DNA from 4 places in the Streptomyces sp. NPDC014907 genome. Region 4 is predicted to be linked to each of the others. Evidence: riboswitches for the same ligand, from Rfam matches in the RefSeq annotation. Region 4 holds a riboswitch; each other region holds the start of a gene.
The links. Region 4 has a riboswitch for cyclic di-AMP ahead of ACZ3IL_RS14255 (peptidoglycan DD-metalloendopeptidase family protein). Riboswitches for the same ligand answer to the same signal wherever they lie in the genome.
Positions count from the first base shown of each region.

Region 1: it holds a riboswitch for cyclic di-AMP, as region 4 does, so the genes downstream of both, ACZ3IL_RS16555 (LysM peptidoglycan-binding domain-containing protein) here and ACZ3IL_RS14255 (peptidoglycan DD-metalloendopeptidase family protein) in region 4, are expected to answer to the same signal.
Region 2: it holds a riboswitch for cyclic di-AMP, as region 4 does, so the genes downstream of both, ACZ3IL_RS09285 (M23 family metallopeptidase) here and ACZ3IL_RS14255 (peptidoglycan DD-metalloendopeptidase family protein) in region 4, are expected to answer to the same signal.
Region 3: it holds a riboswitch for cyclic di-AMP, as region 4 does, so the genes downstream of both, ACZ3IL_RS19065 (transglycosylase family protein) here and ACZ3IL_RS14255 (peptidoglycan DD-metalloendopeptidase family protein) in region 4, are expected to answer to the same signal.

Region 1 covers NZ_JBVHEG010000005.1:305,953-310,436, reverse strand. Annotated here, with positions in the region: gene ACZ3IL_RS16565 (GAF domain-containing SpoIIE family protein phosphatase) at 1-325, opposite strand, end outside; gene ACZ3IL_RS16560 (phosphoribosyltransferase family protein) at 682-2,013, shown strand; gene ACZ3IL_RS16555 (LysM peptidoglycan-binding domain-containing protein) at 1,997-2,926, opposite strand; cyclic di-AMP (ydaO/yuaA leader) riboswitch at 2,931-3,114, opposite strand; gene ACZ3IL_RS16550 (DUF6197 family protein) at 3,490-4,119, shown strand.
Region 2 covers NZ_JBVHEG010000003.1:19,937-24,420, reverse strand. Annotated here, with positions in the region: gene ACZ3IL_RS09295 (MerR family transcriptional regulator) at 1-275, shown strand, start outside; gene ACZ3IL_RS09290 (PP2C family protein-serine/threonine phosphatase) at 551-1,786, shown strand; cyclic di-AMP (ydaO/yuaA leader) riboswitch at 1,999-2,144, shown strand; gene ACZ3IL_RS09285 (M23 family metallopeptidase) at 2,156-3,274, shown strand; gene ACZ3IL_RS09280 (PrsW family intramembrane metalloprotease) at 3,345-4,484, opposite strand, start outside.
Region 3 covers NZ_JBVHEG010000006.1:293,786-298,269, forward strand. Annotated here, with positions in the region: gene ACZ3IL_RS19055 (cytochrome P450 family protein) at 1-249, shown strand, start outside; gene ACZ3IL_RS19060 (LysM peptidoglycan-binding domain-containing protein) at 344-1,450, shown strand; cyclic di-AMP (ydaO/yuaA leader) riboswitch at 1,709-1,882, shown strand; gene ACZ3IL_RS19065 (transglycosylase family protein) at 1,886-2,614, shown strand; gene eno (phosphopyruvate hydratase) at 2,972-4,258, shown strand; gene ACZ3IL_RS19075 (FtsB family cell division protein) at 4,359-4,484, shown strand, end outside.
Region 4 covers NZ_JBVHEG010000004.1:454,445-458,928, forward strand. Annotated here, with positions in the region: gene ACZ3IL_RS14245 (STM4011 family radical SAM protein) at 1-423, shown strand, start outside; gene ACZ3IL_RS14250 (SGNH/GDSL hydrolase family protein) at 410-1,222, opposite strand; gene ACZ3IL_RS14255 (peptidoglycan DD-metalloendopeptidase family protein) at 1,385-2,356, opposite strand; cyclic di-AMP (ydaO/yuaA leader) riboswitch at 2,359-2,520, opposite strand; gene ACZ3IL_RS14260 (tyrosine-protein phosphatase) at 2,909-3,730, shown strand; gene ACZ3IL_RS14265 (DUF6126 family protein) at 3,762-3,917, opposite strand; gene ACZ3IL_RS14270 (helix-turn-helix domain-containing protein) at 3,941-4,484, opposite strand, start outside.

The sequences.
Region 1 (4,484 bases), on a different contig from region 4:
CCTCCTCGACGTCCGCGAGGTGGACGGCCTGGCCCGACCGGTGGACCTCGGCCACCGGGAACGGCCGGTTGACGTGCATCCGCCACCACGGGCGGAACAACGGGCCCGGAAGCCCCACGAGGACCGCGAGCCGCAACAGACCGGGTGTCTCGGAACGCAGGTACACCCCGCCCGCGTAGCCCCCGGTCTCCTCCACCGCGCCCAGCACCGTCTCCGCGAGCGTCCAGGCCGTCGTCCCGGGAGCGGGCCCGTCGCCGGGTTCGCTCCCGGGCGGACGCCCGGTACCCTCCGCCGGGCCGGGGCCGGACGCGCCGTGCGAGGTCACACAGCCAGGATGCCCCCGGGACGAAAGCCTCCGCATCCCGGACCCGGGCCGGGCCGCAGCCTCCGCCGGGCCGCCCCCTCCGCGTGCCCGGACCCCGGCCGGTCCGTGCCCGGACCCCGGCCGGTCCGTCCCCGACCTCGCGCTCGGCGCGGAGGCGGAGGCGACGCGGGCGCGGGCGCCGGGGTCGGGGGACGGGGGGCCGGGGTCCGCGACGGCCGCCCGGCCCCGGTGGCTCCGCGCGTCCTACCCTGGGAAGGGCGGACGGGAAACGGGTGCGCCGTTCCCCTCCGGCCCGGGCGAGTGGTGCGGGCGGGTCCTTCCGGGGCCGTTCCGCACAGGCGGAAGGGCGGTGGGCCGTGTTCTTCGACGATCGCGGTGACGCGGGACGGCGGCTCGCCGCCCGGCTGGACCGCTTCAGGGACGACGACGTCGTGGTCCTCGGCCTCCCGCGCGGAGGCGTGCCGGTGGCCGCCGAGGTCGCCCGTGCCCTCGGCGCCCCGCTCGACATCTGTCTCGTCCGGAAGCTGGGCGTGCCGGGGCGGCCCGAGGTGGCGATGGGCGCGCTCGGCGAGGGCGGCGTGCGGGTGCTCAACGAGCGGGTGCTCCGCGAGGCCGGCGTGGACGGGCGCGAGCTCGCCGCCGTGGAGGAGCGCGAGCTCGCCGAACTGGAGCAGCGGGTCCGCCGTTACCGGGGCAGTCGGCCGTCCCTGCCCCTGGACGGCCGGACGGTGCTGGTCGTCGACGACGGGCTGGCCACCGGAGCCACGGCCCTGGCCGCCTGCCGGGTGGTCCGCGCGCGGGGCGCGGCCCGGATCGTCCTCGCGGTCCCGGTCGCCCCGGCGGGCTGGACGGCCCGTTTCGCCGGTGAGGCCGACGAGACCGTCGGCGTCCACGCGCCGGAAGGGTTCTGGGCGGTCGGCCAGTTCTACCGGGACTTCCCGCAGACGCCGGACGCCGAGGTCGTCGCCTGCCTGGACCGGAGCCGGGCCGCGCACGCGCGCACCGGCGCGGACGCCGATGCCGGCGTTCCCGTCCCCGGGGACGCGGAGGTGCGGATACCGGTCGCCGGAACCGTTCTCGCCGGGCACCTCACCGTTCCCGAAGGGGCCCTCGGCGTCGTCCTGTTCGCCCACGGCAGCGGCAGCGGCCGCCACAGCCCCCGGAACGGGGCCGTCGCCGGGGCGCTCGGCGGTGCCGGTCTGGGGACCCTCCTGTTCGACCTGCTCACCGGGGACGAGCCGGCCGACCGGGCGCGGGTCTTCGACGTCCCGCTGCTCGCCGGCCGGCTCGCCGGAGCCACGGACTGGCTGACCGGACGGCTCGGCACGGAACTCCCGCTCGGCTACTTCGGCGCGAGCACGGGAGCGGCGGCCGCGCTGTGGGCGGCCGCCGCTCCCGGGTCCCCCGTCCGCGCCGTCGTCTCGCGCGGCGGCCGGCCGGATCTCGCCACCGAGCGCCTGGGCCGGGTACGGGCCCCGACCCTCCTGGTGGTGGGCGGCGAGGACCCTTCGGTCCTGGACCTCAACCGGCGGGCCCGGACGCTGCTGCGCTGCGAGAACCGGCTGGCCGTCGTGGAGGGCGCCACCCACCTCTTCGAGGAGCCCGGTGCCCTGGAGGAGGTAGCGGAACTCGCCGCCTCCTGGTTCACCGGGCACTTCCGGGACCCGGGCGTCAGTACGCCCCGTTGACGTTGTCGATGGAGCCGTAGCGGTCGGCCGCGTAGTTGCAGGCGGCGGTGATGTTGGCGACCGGGTCGTACAGGTCCATGGCCGTGCCCGGCACGTGGTAGGCGAGGAAGGTCGGCTCGATGACCTGGAGGAGGCCCTTCGAGGGGGTGCCGTTGACGGCGTTGATGTCCCAGTTGTTGATGGCCCGCGGGTTTCCGGAGGACTCGCGCATGACGTTGCGGTGGATGCCCTCGTAGGAACCGGGGATGCCGTGCCGGGCCATGATGTCCAGCGACTCCCGTATCCAGCCGTCGAGGTTGTCGGCGTAGCCGGTGGCGGCGACGGCCGCCGCCCGGACGGGAGCGGGGGCGGCCTGGGCGACGGCGGGAACGGCACCGGCGGCGGAGGCTCCCGTGGTGGTGGCGACGGCCGGGGTGGCGGTGCGGCGCTCGGAACGGTTCGCCCGTTCGGTCGAAGCGGACTTCTTCGCCTTCGGAGCGGTCTTCGCACCGGTCCGGCCCGTGGTCTCCGCCTGCCCGGGAACGGTCTTCGCGGAATTCCGATGAATCGTCAGTTCAAGACCGGGGTGAATGAGTGACGGATTGTCACCCACGATGCTCCGGTTGGCGCGGTAAAGGCTCTTCCAGCCTCCCTGAATTCCCTTCTTCCGGGCGATCAGGGAAAGCGAGTCACCGTTTGTGACGGTGTAGGTGCGCGAGGCGGCCGGCGCGGCGGGAGCGGTGGCGGCAGCCGGTGCGGCGGGGGCGGTGAACACCGTGGCCGCGGTGCCCGGCGTTCCGGCGGCGGGCGCGGCGCCGGCCGTGGCGGGGACGATGAGCGGCAGGGTCAGAGCGGCCCCACCGGTGCCGATCAGGGCCATACCACGGGAGATGGGGGTGCGGCGGGGGCGGCGGTGCTTGCCGTGTGCGGGCATGACGGATTCCTCTCCGGCGCCTGCGGGGTGAGCTGTCGGGTTCGGACGGGAGGTGTCCGGCCGCGAGCACGCGGCTTCACCCCGAGCCGCTCCGGGGATTCCGGAACGGCGTATTCGTGGGTCCCCCGCTCCTGCCGTCGGGTGAAAAGGGAGGTGTGCCGAGCGGCGGCAGGATTAGGCGTTCCGCTCGAATGGAGGTGACCGTAGGCCAGTAATGCGAGGAATAACAAGAGGATCAAAGCGGTGCTCTCCGGAAAAGGATCACCGAATTCGTTCGGCCCAAGATCGACCGGGTCCCGGGGGTCCCGAACTTCCTTGTGCGGCACGGGGGCGCGGGGCGCGCGGCGGACGGCGGGACGCGCAGAGTGAGTCGCGTCACCCGGAGGTCTATGTCCTGTATGCCCCGTAATTCCATTGATTGCCATAAAGGGGGAGGAAAGGTCCTTGCGATTCGCCGACCGTTCGGGGGGTGCTTTATTTACATCTCATGACACGTCGGGTCATAACTGGCAAAACGGTCATTTCTCCTGAAGGATGGAGGGCCCGACCCAGGAGCCGCCCCGATGCCCCCCTCCGCCCCCTCGCTCGGTCCCGCCCCCCTGACCGCCCCCGACGCCCTCGACCGCGAGGCGGTCGCCCTCTACGAGAGCGCCGCCTGGCGGCGGTTCGTCGCCGACTGGACGGCCGGGGAGGAACCCGCACCCGGCCCGCCGGAGGAGCGGAACTGGCGGGACCTGCTCAGCGTGCCGGTGGACCGGCTCGTGGCCGAGGCGCTCGACGCGCTGCCGGCGCCCCTCCCCGCCGAGCGCCGCCTTCCCGGGCGGCTCGGGGCCGTGCTGCCGGACCGCCTGCACGCCTGGCGCCGCATCGGCCAGGCCGAACTGCGCCCCTCGGTCCACCTCGGCTACGCGCGCCTCGTCCTGACGGAGTGGGGCTGGCAGAACGCCCCGTACAAACTGCGGAACAGGCGTGGGGCCCGGTGCGTCTGCGGAGCCCTCCTCGCCGCCCACCGCCTCGGCTACGGCGGCGCGGACACCATGAACGAGGCCGCCGCCTGGATCATGACCGAACTCCGGTCGCGGGGATGGCGGGACCTCATCGGCCCGTGGAACCGCGCCCCCGGCCGTACGGCCGCCGACGCGGTGGCCCTCCTCGACGCCGCCATCCACCGCGCCGCGCACGCCGGCCGCTGACGCCGCCCCGGGGCGGGCCCCGCGCCCGGGTGCCGGGTCGGCCGCCGGTGCTCGGTTTCCGGTCCCGGGGCGGCCGGTGCGCCGACGTGACCGGCTCCCGCCGATGCCGATGCCGACGAGGACCGTGAGGCCGTACCGGCCGCTCCGGTGGGCCACGGTGTCCGGGAAGGCCCCGGCGGCGGACCCCTGCGGTCCACGGGAATCGCGCCCCGCCCCTCGTGCCGTGGCGCGCCCCGGCGGCACGACGACGGGGGAGGGGCGGCCGAAGGCGCACGCCCGCGCGGTGACCGACGGGCCGCCGGCCGGAAGCCCCGGTGTCCCCGGCCGGCGGTCGATCCGGCCGCGCACCGGTGGCGAAGTCGGTG
Region 2 (4,484 bases), on a different contig from region 4:
AGGCGTTCATGGACGAGCAGGCCGGCATCGCCCGCGACTTCGGGAAGGCGGCGCGGGACGGCCTGGCGGCCGGCAGCGACGAGGTGCAGGCCATCGTGCGGCGCCAGATCGCCTGGCTGTCGGCCACCACGACGCCGACCAGGGAGTACGTGATCGGTCTCGGCCGGATGTACGTCGACGACCCCCGTTTCGCGGAGAACTACGACAAGCACGGCGAGGGCACCGCCGTGCTCGTCCGGGACGCGATGGAGATCTACGCCGAACGGAACATGTAGGTCCACCGCCTCAGGCACCCGGGCCCCACCCCGGTCGGCCTCCGCCACCCGCCACCCGCCACCCGCCACTCGCCACCCCGGCCCCGACACCCGGGCCCCACTCCCGCCACCCCGGCCCCGGCACTCGGGCCCCACTCCCGTCCCCCCGGGGCCCCGTCGCCCCGGTACGCCACTCGGCCGTACGGAAGTCGCCGTTCCCCGGCGCGGCGGCCACCCTGAGGAGGGTGCGGCGCGGTGTGGGGCCGCGAGCGGTCGGACCGGGCAGGAGAGTTCAGGTGGGGCACCCCCTAGGAGCGGCGGACCACGGGCGGCGGGACGCCGGGGGCGGTGCCCGGCGGGGCGGTGAGGGCGTGCCCGCGTACGGCGGCGCCCGGTGGTTCATCCGCGTGCTGCCGCTACTGATCATCGTGGGCGGTGTCGTCTTCGACCTGACGACCCCCGCCCCGTACACCGCCTCCCCGATGCTCGCCGCCGCCCCGCTGGTCGCCGCGCCCTTCTTCTCCCTGCTCATGACCCTGCTCACCGGGATCGCCGCCGTTCTCGCCTCGGTCGGGCTCTACCTCGGCAACGACGACGTGACCCGCGCCCCGGCCGTCGCCGAGACCCTGACCGTGTTCACGGTCTCCGGGCTCGCCCTCTTCATCAACCGCGTGGTGCGCCGCAGCAGCAAACGGCTCGCGTCGGCCCGGGTCATCGCGGAGAACGCGCAGAAGGCGGTGCTGCCGACGCCCCCCGAACGGATCGGCGGACTCGTGTGCGCCGCCCGCTACGAGGCGGCGCAGGCGGACGCGTTCGTCGGCGGCGACCTCTTCGCCGTACAGGACACCCCCTACGGGGTGCGACTCGTGGTCGGGGACGTGCGGGGCAAGGGGATGGAGGCGGTCGAGGCCGTCGCCGTCGTCATCGGGGCCTTCCGGGAGGCGGCCGAGCAGGAACGGACCCTGGAGGGCGTGGCGCAGCGGCTCGAACGGGCGCTGACCCGGGAGGGCACCCGGCGGGAGGGCCTGGACGCCGTCGAGGGGTTCACCACGGCCGTCCTGGCCGAGATCCCGCGCGCCGGCGGCAGCGGCACCTTCGACGGGTTCGTGCGGGTCGTCAACCGGGGGCACCCGCCCCCGCTGGTGCTGCACGGGGACGGACGGGTCGAACCGGTGGACCCGAGCCGGCCGGCGCTGCCGCTCGGCATGGGGGACCTGGCGTCGTGGCCGGACCGGGCCGAGGCGCGCGCGTACCCGCCGGGCACGACGCTGCTCTTCTACACCGACGGCCTCTCGGAGGCGCGGGACGGGGCCGGCGTCTTCTACGACCCGGTGGCGCGGCTGGCCGGACGGATCTTCCCCGGGCCCGAGGAACTGCTCGACGCGCTCGTGGGCGACGTGCGCCGCCACACGGGCGGCGGGGCGACGGACGACATGGCGCTGCTCGCGCTGAGCCGACCCGGGGAGGGACAGCCGGAACGGCGCCGGACGATGCCGGTGGTGCATCCGGGCGGAGGAGGTCACCACCCGTAGTCGAGAGGTGTCACTGGGATAACGATTGACAAAACGTCAGATCGCAGGGGGTTTGGAGATCCTCCGTCGCGCCCTGCTGAAGGGAGGTCAAGTCGGGACACTTCCTGCCAATTCAATGAATGATCAAGGAGAGCGGCTTGGAAACGGGGCCTCCTGTCTATTAACGTTCGATAACGCAGCGCGGTCGTCCCAGCCGTCGCAAGAGACGGCGCCGCGCGCGTGCGCCGAATCCCGAAAGGGAACCGGGGAACCACCATTTGGGGTGAATCGAGCCCGCCGCGCCCGTGCGGCGTGCCCGTAGGAGACCTTCCTGCTCCGAACCCGTCAGCTAACCCGGTAGGCGAGAAGGAAGGAAAGGAGTGCGCCTCCGTGGCGTCCAACCCCCCTGCCCCCGAAGCCCCCTTCGATGCCTTCGGTGGTGGTGCGGCCCCCTCCGCCCCCGACACCGAGTGGAACCCCACCGAGGATTCCCTGCGTGACCGGAACCGCTCCGGCGGCCGGCACCGGGTCGTCAAGCAGCGCTCCAACTTCGCCCGTTCCTCCACCGTCCTCGGCGTCGGCGTCATCGCGGCCGTCGGCGCGGGCGGCCTCGCCACCGCGCAGGACAAGCCGCCGGTGGCCATCTCGCTCCCGGACCTCCCGGACCTCGACCTGCCGGACGCCCACGACCTGCCCGGCGTCGGCTCCCTCCTGCCCGAGGAGGAGCGGGAGACGGTCGCCGAGGACCGCGTCAACCCGAACCCGCTGACCTCCACCGCCTACACCACCGGGACCGGCGAGCGGACCGGACAGGTCACGCGGGCCGCCCTGAAGACCGGGGCCCCGAGCACCGCCGACGCGGGCGAGGCGCTGCGCGCCCGCATCCTCCAGCAGGCCGAGCAGCAGCAGGCCTCCGCCGACGCCGCCGAGAGGATCGCGGCGGAGAAGGCGGCGGCGGAGAAGGCCGCGGCGGAGGCGAAGGCCAAGGCGGACGCGGCGGCGAAGGCGGCCGCCGAGGCGGAGGCGAAGGCCGAGGCGGAGGCCAGGGCGAAGGCGGAGGCCGCGGCCGAGGCGAAGGCCGAGGCCGAGCGCCTCGCCCGGCTCGCCGCGAGCTACTCGCTCCCCCTCTCCTCGTACTCCGTCACCGCGACCTACATGCAGTCCGGTTCGATGTGGTCCTCCGGGTACCACACGGGCCTCGACTTCGCGGCGCCCACCGGCACCCCGCTCAAGGCGGTCCACGGCGCCACCGTGAAGTCGGCGGCCTGGTCCGGTTCCTACGGCTACCGGATCGTCCTGGAGCTGGAGGACGGCACCGAGGTCTGGTACTGCCACCTGTCGTCCATGACGGTCGGCACGGGCCAGACCGTGTCCACCGGCGAGACCATCGGCCGCGTCGGCGCCACCGGCAACGTCTCCGGCGCCCACCTCCACCTGGAGGTGCACCCCGGCGGGGGCGGCGGCGTCGACCCGGGCGCGTGGCTGCGCTCGAAGGGCCTCACGGTCTGAGGACCCGGCGCCCGTGGCCCGAGGTCCCGGGCCCGCCCCGGCCGGGACCCCTCGCGGGGGCGCCGGCGGTCTATCCGCGGTACGGGTTGTAGTCGCCGTAGTCCAGGTACTGCGGCGGCGTCCACACCCGTCCCGTCGCCCGGGCCGCGTACGTCAGCGCGGGCGAGGCGACCGCGCGGCGCTGCCACAGGTGGTGCAGCAGTTCCCGTTCGCGGGCCGCGAAGTCGGGACCGGCCGTGCCGCGCCGGGCCCGGTCGCGCAGGAACGCGAGGGTCGTCGCGAAGGACTCGTACTCGCCGACGGCCCGGGCGGCCCGCTTGCCGTACGTCCGGGCGGCGACCGTGCGGGCGGTCCGGCGGGCCCGCATCGAGGAGAGGGCGAGCGGTTCGGCGGGGGAGAGCCAGCCGGCCGCCGCGTACGCCGGGAGCTCCCCGGCTATCGTCCGCAGCTCCCGCTGCCGGCTCCACACCGCGAGCCAGGTCAGCAGCCCGAAGGCGGGCATCATGAGCGCCCCGTAGACCGCGTAGAAGGCCAGGGCGCCCCCGAAGGTGACGGAGCCGTTCCAGGCGGCGTGCATGCCCATGGCGAGCAGCAGTCCGGCCAGGGGCAGCAGGACGCGGCGGAGCCGCCGGCCGCGCGGGGCGAGCGCGGCGAGACCGAATCCGAGACCGGTGAACACGGTGAACAGCGGATGCGCGAACGGCGACATCACGGCCCGTACGAAGAAGGTCCCGACGGTCACCGCGCCGATGCCGGGGGCGCCGATCTCCTGGTCCTCGCCGAAGGCGTTGCCGAGGTAGAGGATGTTCTCGGTGAAGGCGAAGCCGGTCGCGGTGAAGCCGGCGACGACCACGCCGTCGACGAGGCCGTTGAAGTTCCGCCGGCGGAAGAGGAAGAGCAGCAGGATCGCGGCGGCCTTCGCGCTCTCCTCCACCACGGGGGCGACGACCGTGGCGCCGAGGGTGTCCGCCGAGTCCGGGTCGGCGGTGGTCGCGGCGATCCAGCGGACCGCGAAGGTGTTCGCCAGGATCGCGGCGAGCGCGGCGGCGAAGGCGCCCCAGGCGAACGTGAAGAGCAGGCTCTTCCAGGGGAGGGGCTCGACCCGGTCGAGCCAGCGGAACGCCGCCGTCAGCAGCGGTACGGGAAGCACGGCCAGGGCCAGGCCGACGAGGAACCCCTGCGTGCCCGTCTGCTCGCGGACCAGCGCCAG
Region 3 (4,484 bases), on a different contig from region 4:
CGGCGCGACAACCAGCACCTCGGGTACGGGCACGGCATCCACTACTGCCTGGGCGCGCCGCTCGCCCGTCTCGAGGGACAGACGGCGCTGGCAACCCTGTTGACCCGCCTGCCGGACCTGGAGGCGGCCGTCGACCCGGCCGGACTGCGGTGGCGCGGAGGGCTCATCATGCGTGGATTGCGCACGCTTCCGGTGGAGTTCTCCCCCTCCGCGCGGCTCCTCCCCACTGACGGCGTGTCAGAAATGTGATCTTCACGTGATCGGGGAGCCATCGACTTGTGACGGACGTTCGAATGCGGCTACGTTTCGCGGCAGTCTCAGCCGTCACGCGAAAGGCGCTCCTATGCGTTCCGGGAACGGACGACACCGTCGCCCCCGTCAGGCCCCCGCCCTCGTCGTCGCCGCAGGGGTGACCGGATCGGCCATGGCACTGCCGCTGCTCGCCACCGGTTCCGCCTCCGCCGCCGACTCCGCCACCTGGGACCGGGTCGCCGAGTGCGAGTCCGGGGGACAGTGGAGCGCCAACACCGGCAACGGGATGTACGGCGGACTCCAGCTCACCCAGGAGAGCTGGGAGCGCCACGGCGGTCTGGCGTACGCGCCCAGCCCCGACCTGGCCAGCCGCGCCCAGCAGATCGCGGTGGCCGAGAAGGCCCTCGCCGGGGGCAGCGCCGAGTGGGCCACCTGCGCGCCGATCGCGGGCCTGACGAACGACGGGAGGTCCGCCGGGGTGGACCCGGGCCCGGCCACCGTTCCCGCGCCCGCCGTGAAGCCCGTCCCCGAGTCGGGCTGGAACACGGGCGGCTCGGGCGCCCCCGCCGCCACCCCGGAGACCACGGCGCCCGGGGCGGCCGAGAGCTCCGCGCCCCCGGCCGTCCCCGTCACGCCCACGACGCCGGGCGCGCCGGCGGCGACCACCACCCCGGCCGTGCCGTCGGCTCCCGCCACGCCGTCCGCGCCGACAGGATCGACCGGGTCCACGGCCCCGTCCGCGCCGGTGGGTCCGACCGCGCCCGGCGGCTCCCTCGCGCCCGTTACGCCCGATACGTCTGTTACGCCCGGTACGCCGGAGGGTGACGGGACGTCGGTCGCGCCCGGCACCGGCAAGCACCGGGGCGGTGCCGCACCGGAGGAAAGCCCCAAGACGGGCGAATCGATCGAATCCGGCAGACACGCCTCGGGTACGGACAAGCTCGCCGAAAACCCCACGGGCACCCCCGTCACCGACGGGGTGAGGGATTCGAGCGTAACGGACAGTCAGGGCTCTTCGGGTGAATACGTCGTGCGTCCGGGTGACAGCCTTTCGGACATCGCACGGGCGAACGAACTCCCCGGAGGGTGGACCGCCCTCTACGACGCCAACAAGCGGACCGTGGGGACCGATCCGGACCTCATCCTCCCTGGTCAGAACCTCGATCTGACGACGGCTCCGACGTCGGCGGCGGGGTAGTTCGCGGGCTTATGTCCGAATCCATGCGAGTGAGACATGGGTCTCTTTGCCCCAACTGGCGTGTCGTGTCCGGAAGCTCTGCTTCCGTCACCTCTCACCTGCGCAAACGGGCCCCGGCGGTGTGCAAGGAGAGGCGAAATTAGTCATATGAGCCTCTTTGAACTTCGGGGCGGTCTGTGCGTACGGTCGTCACCGCTCGCCACCGCGGGCCCCATCGACCGAAACGCCGAATCCTGCCGTCGGTCGACGGGAACAGTCGTCGCGCAAGCGCCGAAGGCAGGAGCGGGGGAACCAAGGTAAGCGCCGGCCCCGGCCGTTGAGACAGACGGCCGACGATCGGCTTGGGGTGAAGCCGCGTGCTAGGACACGCGGCCGGGCAACTCATTGGCCCGAACCCGACAGCTCACCTCGCAGGCGTCGGTGAGGAGAAACTCCATGCTGTTTTCCGCCAAGGGCAAACACCGCCGTCCCTCCAAGGCCACCCAGGTCGCCGCGCTCGTCGGCGTCACCGGTGTCGCCGTCGCCGCCCCGCTGATGACCGCGGGCGCCGCCTCGGCCGCCACGGCCTCCGAGTGGGACCGCGTCGCCCAGTGCGAGTCCGGTGGCAACTGGTCCATCAACACCGGCAACGGCTTCTACGGCGGCCTTCAGTTCACGTCCTCCACCTGGGCCGCGTACGGCGGCACCGCCTACGCCCCGCGGGCCGACCAGGCCTCGAAGTCCCAGCAGATCGCCGTCGCCGAGAAGGTCCTCGCGGGCCAGGGCAAGGGCGCCTGGCCGCACTGCGGCGTCGGCCTCTCGGGCGCCTCGTACGGCGGCTCCGCCGAGAGCGCGACGGAGCAGGAGAAGCCCGCGAAGAAGCAGCGGACGCAGAAGCGCTCGGCCGAGCAGCCGACCACCCGCAGCGAGCAGCGCCAGGTCCCGAAGAAGGCCGAGAAGCGCCACGCCGCTCCGCAGTCCGCCAGGAAGACCGTCATCACCCCGACCGGCGAGACGGTCAGGAAGGGCGACGGCGAGTACAAGGTCGTCACCGGCGACACCCTCAGCAGGATCGCCGCGGCGCAGGGCGTCGAGGGCGGCTGGGCCGAGCTCTTCGAGCTGAACAAGGACGTCGTCGAGAACGCCGACCTGATCTACCCGGGCCAGCAGCTCCACCTGAAGTGAGTCCGGCGGGTCGCGTGAGTCCGGCGGCTCACGCGGCCCCGACGGCCCTCCCGCGGTGACCACCCCGGTCCGGCGCGCCCTCCCCCGTGCGCGCCGGGCCGGGGTTCCCCCTTTTCCCGGCCGCTCCGCGCGGGTCCGTACGGGGCCCCCTCCGTACGGGAGTGCGGGCCGTTCAAGGGTTACCGGCCGGTAGATACGGGGTGATTCCTCACCTTGTGCGTACCCTTGGGTCCTTTTTCGTCCCAGGGTGCGGGCGCCCGGCCGACCGGAGCCCCCGGGACGGTTAGGCTCTTGCCGCAAGGCCGAGCGACCCCGCACCGACCTTGCGTCACATCCAGCGTCACATCCCAGAAGGAGATGCTCGTGCCGTCCATCGACGTCGTCGTAGCCCGGGAAATCCTGGACTCCCGAGGCAACCCCACGGTCGAGGTCGAGGTCGGCCTCGACGACGGCAGCACCGGCCGTGCTGCCGTTCCGTCCGGCGCCTCCACCGGTGCGTTCGAGGCCCTCGAGCTCCGCGACGGTGACCCCGACCGCTACCAGGGCAAGGGCGTCGAGAAGGCCGTCCTCGCCGTCATCGAGCAGATCGGCCCCGAGCTGGTCGGCTACGACGCCACCGAGCAGCGCCTGATCGACCAGGCCATGTTCGACCTGGACGCCACCCCGGACAAGTCCTCGCTCGGCGCCAACGCCATCCTCGGCGTCTCCCTCGCCGTCGCGCACGCCGCCTCCGAGGCCAGCGACCTCCCGCTCTTCCGCTACCTGGGCGGCCCGAACGCGCACCTGCTGCCCGTTCCGATGATGAACATCCTGAACGGCGGGTCGCACGCCGACTCCAACGTGGACATCCAGGAGTTCATGATCGCCCCGATCGGCGCGGAGTCCTTCTCCGAGGCCCTGCGCTGGGGCACCGAGGTCTACCACACCCTCAAGGCCGTCCTGAAGCGCAAGGGCCTCTCCACCGGCCTCGGCGACGAGGGCGGCTTCGCCCCGAACCTGGAGTCCAACCGCGCCGCCCTCGACCTCATCCTCGAGGCGATCAAGGAAGCCGGCTACGTCCCGGGCAAGGACATCGCGCTCGCCCTCGACTGCGCCGCCTCCGAGTTCTACAAGGACGGCTCGTACGAGTTCGAGGGCAAGTCCCGCTCGGCCGCCGAGATGACCGAGTACTACGAGGAGCTGGTCTCCGCGTACCCGCTGGTCTCCATCGAGGACCCGCTGTTCGAGGACGACTGGGCCGGCTGGAAGGCCATCACCGACAAGCTCGGCTCCAAGGTGCAGCTCGTCGGCGACGACCTGTTCGTCACCAACCCGGAGCGCCTGGCCCGCGGCATCGAGGAGGGCAGCGCCAACGCCCTGCTCGTCAAGGTCAACCAGATCGGTTCGCTGACCGAGACGCTGGACGCCGTCGAGCTGGCCCAGCGCAGCGGCTTCAAGTGCATGATGTCCCACCGCTCCGGCGAGACCGAGGACGTCACCATCGCGGACCTGGCCGTCGCCACCAACTGCGGCCAGATCAAGACCGGTGCCCCGGCCCGCTCCGAGCGCGTCGCCAAGTACAACCAGCTCCTGCGCATCGAGGAGATCCTGGACGACGCCGCGGTCTACGCCGGCCGCAGCGCCTTCCCGCGCTTCAAGGGCTGACACACACGCCGAGCCCCCGGCAGGGCGGCTTCCGTACGTCCCCGTACTCGGTCCCGTACCGTGTGCGGGGACGTCCGCGTGAACAGGGGAGGCGACACGAATGGCCGTGAAGGACCGGGACCGGTTCTCGACCGCGACCCGGATCAGACTGCTCGGTGAGCAGACCGCCGCCCGTGTCTACCGCTCCCAGACCCGCCGCCAGGCCCGCCGCTCCCGGCTCACCGGC
Region 4 (4,484 bases):
GCGCACCTGGAGGACGCGCGGCGGCTGCGGGACGCGCTGCCGCCGCACGTGTACCTGTGGGTGAACGCGGCCGAGGGGCACACGTACTCCGACGCGGAGGCCGCGCGGTGGACGGAGCTCGACCCGCTCTTCCCGTACAGCCGGCATCCGCACCGCTCGGCGGGGCTGCCGTGCCGCACCGGAGAGTCGGTGATCTCGGTGGACGGCGGGGGGACGGTGCGGCGCTGCCACTTCGTCAGGGCCGAGCTGGGCAACCTGTACGACGGCTCGTACCGCGCCGCCCTGCGTCCCCGCCCCTGCCCCCTCGCCGTCTGCGACTGCCACATCGGCTACGTCCACCTGGAGACGCTGCCGCTGTACGACGTGTTCGCCGGCGGGGTCCTGGAACGGATTCCCGCCGTGCCGCCCGCTACAGGGCGATGAGGTCCCCGAGGGGCATCAGGTCGGGGCGCTTGGCCGCGACGCGGTCCCCGGAGCTCTCGCCGCGCAGCCGGCGCCCGATCCAGGGCACGAGGTGCTCCCTCGCCCACTGGATGTCGTCGCGGCGCACCTCGAGCGTGCCGCGCGGCGGGACCGGCGGCCACGCCTGGTCGGGGTCGGCGGGCACCGGGATGCCGAGGACCTGGGCGGCGCGCAGGGCGACCCGGGTGTGTCCCTCGGGCGAGAGGTGCAGGCGGTCGCCGTCCCAGGCCCGCCGGTCCTGGACGGACTTCAGGGACCACAGGTCGAGGACCGGGCAGTCGTAGCGGTCCGCGATGGCGCGGACGTGCGCGGTGTAGGTGGCGATCTTGCCGCGCAGGTGCCGGAGCAGGGGGACGTCGCGGGTGTCGAAGCCGGTGGTCACCATGACGGTCCCGACGGCGGAGGTCAGGTCGGCGACGGCGCGCTCGAAGCGCTCGGCCACGTCGTCCGGGTCGGAGCCGGGACGGATGATGTCGTTGCCGCCGGCGCAGAAGGTCACCAGGTCGGGGGCGAGTTCCTTCGCCCGGGGGACCTGTTCCGCCACGATCTGGTCGAGGAGCCGGCCCCGTACGGCCAGGTTGGCGTAGCGGAAGGAGTCGTGCTCCGGCAGCCGGTCGGCGAGCAGGACCGCGAAGCGGTCCGCCCAGCCGACGTACGTCCCGTCGGGGCCCGGGTCTCCGACGCCTTCGGTGAAGCTGTCACCGATCGCCGTGTACGACCCGAATGCGTTCATGTCTCTTGATCTCGAATCGTCTGCCACGAACGCACATCATTCCTTCTTCCGTGTGACCTACGCGACCGTAAGGAGGGGTTGACGGCGGGTGATATATGCCACCGGTAAAGATTCCGCCACGTCGGAATACGACGGCGGCCCGGTGCTTTCGCGCCGGGCCGCCGGAAAAGGGGGTTCTCGCCGTTTTCGTCAGACGGAGACGCCGTGTCCGCGCAGGTATGCCAGCGGGTCGACGTCCGAGCCGTAGCTCGGCGAGGTGCGGATCTCGAAGTGCAGGTGCGGGCCGGTGGAGTTGCCGGTGGAGCCGGAGAGGCCGATCTGCTGGCCGCCGGTGACGGACTGGCCGGCCGAGACCGCGAGGGAGGAGAGGTGGGCGTACTGCGAGTAGTTGCCGTCGGCGTGCTTGATGACGACCTCGTTGCCGTAGGAGCCGCTCCAGCCGGCGGAGACGACCGTGCCGGCGCCGACGGCGCGGACGGTGGTGCCGGAGGAGGCGATGAAGTCGACACCGGTGTGGTAGCCGGAGGACCACATGGAGCCGGAGGCGCGGTACGGGGTGGAGAAGCCGCCGGTGACGGGGGCGACCCAGCCGGTGGAGGAACCGGTCGGGGAGCCGGTGGAGCCGCCGGGGGCGTCCGTGGTGGTGGCGGCCGGGGCGGCGGCGCGGCGGGTCTCGCGGGAGGCGCGCGGGGTGTCGTCGCCCTTCCCGGAACTCCGCGTGACCGGGGCGCTCTTCGGGCCGGCGGGGGCGGAGCCCCGGGCGCCGACGGTGAGCTTCATGCCGGGCATGATGAGGGAGGGGTCCGCGCCGATGGTCCGGCGGTTGTCCTCGTACAGCTTCTGCCAGCCGCCCGTGACGTGGTGGTCGGCGGCGATCTTCGACAGGTGGTCGCCGCGGACGACGGAGTACGTCACCGGCGTGTTCCTCGCGGCGGCCGGGGCGGCCTCGGCGGGGGTGGCCTTCACCGGGACGGCCTGCACCTGGGAGGCGGCCACGACGGCCGGCGCGGGGGCGGCGGCCGGGGCGGCCTGCTCGGCGGCGTGGGCGCCCGTGGCTCCGAGGAGCGGGAGGGCGACGACGGCGCCTCCCGTGCCGGCGGCGGCGAATCCGCGGGTGAGGAGGTTGTTCTTCGGGCGGCGGTGCTTACCCTTCGCGGGCATGGATCGTTCCTCTCCGGCGCCTGCGAGGTGAGCTGTCGGGTTCGGACTGGAGATGTCCGGCCGCGTTCTCACGCGGCTTCACCCCGAGCCGTCCTGTGTCACGGGACCGGCGTACTTCCTGGGTCCCCCGCTCCTGCCACGCATGGGATGGGTGGAATTCCGGACGGTGGCAGGATTCGGCGGTCCGACCGGATTGACGGTGACGCTAGACGAGCGGGGTCGGCGCGAACAAGCCACTGCTCCGGCCCGGGATTCCCCGCTAGATCATTACGGCGGGATCACGGTCACCCTCCGTGGATGACGGTCCTTCGATTTCCCTTTGGCGTACGGAAATCACGCCGGTCCCCCGGCCACGATCCGTCACTTCTATGACGCTGCTCACGCGCCGCCTTCCATCTCCCCCTCAACCAGGGCTTGTTATACCCAAGGCCTCAATTCGGACAGTTCCCCCATTACCGTCCGAGGGGGTGCGCCACGCGCCTCCCGCCCGGATGATTGCCCCAGGAACCCGTCCCGCGCCGGACACCCGAACGCCGACCCCCAGGAGCATCCGTGACGCAGCAGTTGCCGCAGGTCCCGCCCGCCGAAGCCGTCGAGCCCGAGCTTGCGGGGGTCCGCAACTTCCGGGACGTGGGCGGCCTGCCGACGGCGGACGGGCGTGCCGTCCGCCCCGGCCGCCTCTTCCGCAGCGGCCACCTGGCCCACGCGACCGAGGCCGACGCCGCCTTCCTCGCCTCGCTCGGCCTGCACACCGTCTTCGACTTCCGCAACGAGGCCGACCGGCGGATCGAGGGCGCGGACGTCGAGCTGCCGGGCGTGCGCAACGTGAACATACCGCTCAACGACCCGGCCGACGGCAAGGAGTTCTGGAAGCTGGTGCGCGACGGCGGGATCGCACAGCTGCGGGAGGCCCTGGGCGACGGCAGGGCGGCCGCCCGGATGTCCGATTCGTACCGGAGGATGGTGGTCGAGCGAACCACGGAACACAGCCGCATCCTGCACTCCATGGCGGAGGAGAGCGTGCCGGCGCTGATGCACTGCGCGGCGGGGAAGGACCGCGCCGGGCTCGCCGTCGCGATCACCCTGCTCGCCGTCGGGGTCGACCGCGAGGCGATCGAGGCCGACTACGTGAAGTCGAACGAGCCGCACCGCCGCTACAAGGTGCGCCGCGGCTCCACCGCTCCGGACGCCATGGGGCCCGAGGTGATGGAGTTGCTGAGCCCGCTCTTCGACGCGCGCGCGGAGTACCTGCGGGCCGCCTTCGAGACGATCGACACGACCTGGGGCTCGGTGGACGCCTATCTCGCCGAGGGGCTGGGCCTGGCTCCGGAGACGCGCGAGCGGCTGCGGGAGCGCCTGCTCACGGAGGCGTAGACCCGGCGGCTCCACCCGCCCGGCGCCCGGCCTACTGGTTCTGCCCGCCCAGCATGAAGAGCAGGTAGAGGAAGCCGGCGAAGAGGTGACCGGCGATCAGGTAGGCGAAGAGGCGGAGCACCAGGCCCTTGGGGAACTTGCCCTCCCCGCGCTCCTCGCCGGTGACGGGTGCGGACTTCTCGGACATGTCGGTCCTTTCCTTGGAATGCGTCACGAAGGTCGGCGCCGGTGCGGGGTCCCGTCGCCGAGGCACAGCTCGGCGGCGGGGCTCTGCAGGAGGGTGTGCACGAAGAGCAGCTCGGCCCCGCCGGGGGTGGCGGCACCGATCCGGTGCGGGGTGAGCGAGTCGAAGTGCGCGCCGTCCCCGGGATCGAGGACGTGGACCGTCTCCCCGAGCGCGAGCCGCACCCGGCCCTCCAGGACGTGGATCCACTCCTCGCCCGGGTGGACGCGCACGATGTCGCCCCGGGTGGCGTACGGCACGTGGACCCGCAGGCACTGGAGGGCGCGTCCGGCGCCGCCCGCCTGGCGGTAGATCCAGCCGTCGGCCTCGACCGGCTCGGAGCGGCCGGCCCGGATCACGGGGTCCCGCTCGGGAGGGGACTCCCCCAGGAGTTCCGAGACCGTCGTACCGTAGATGCGGGAGAGGGCGAGCAGCATGGGCAGCGAAGGCTGCCGGTTGCCCGTCTCCAGGCGCGAGAGGTGGGCGGGCGAGAGGCCGGCCCGCCGGGCGGCGGCCTCCAGGGTGAGCCCC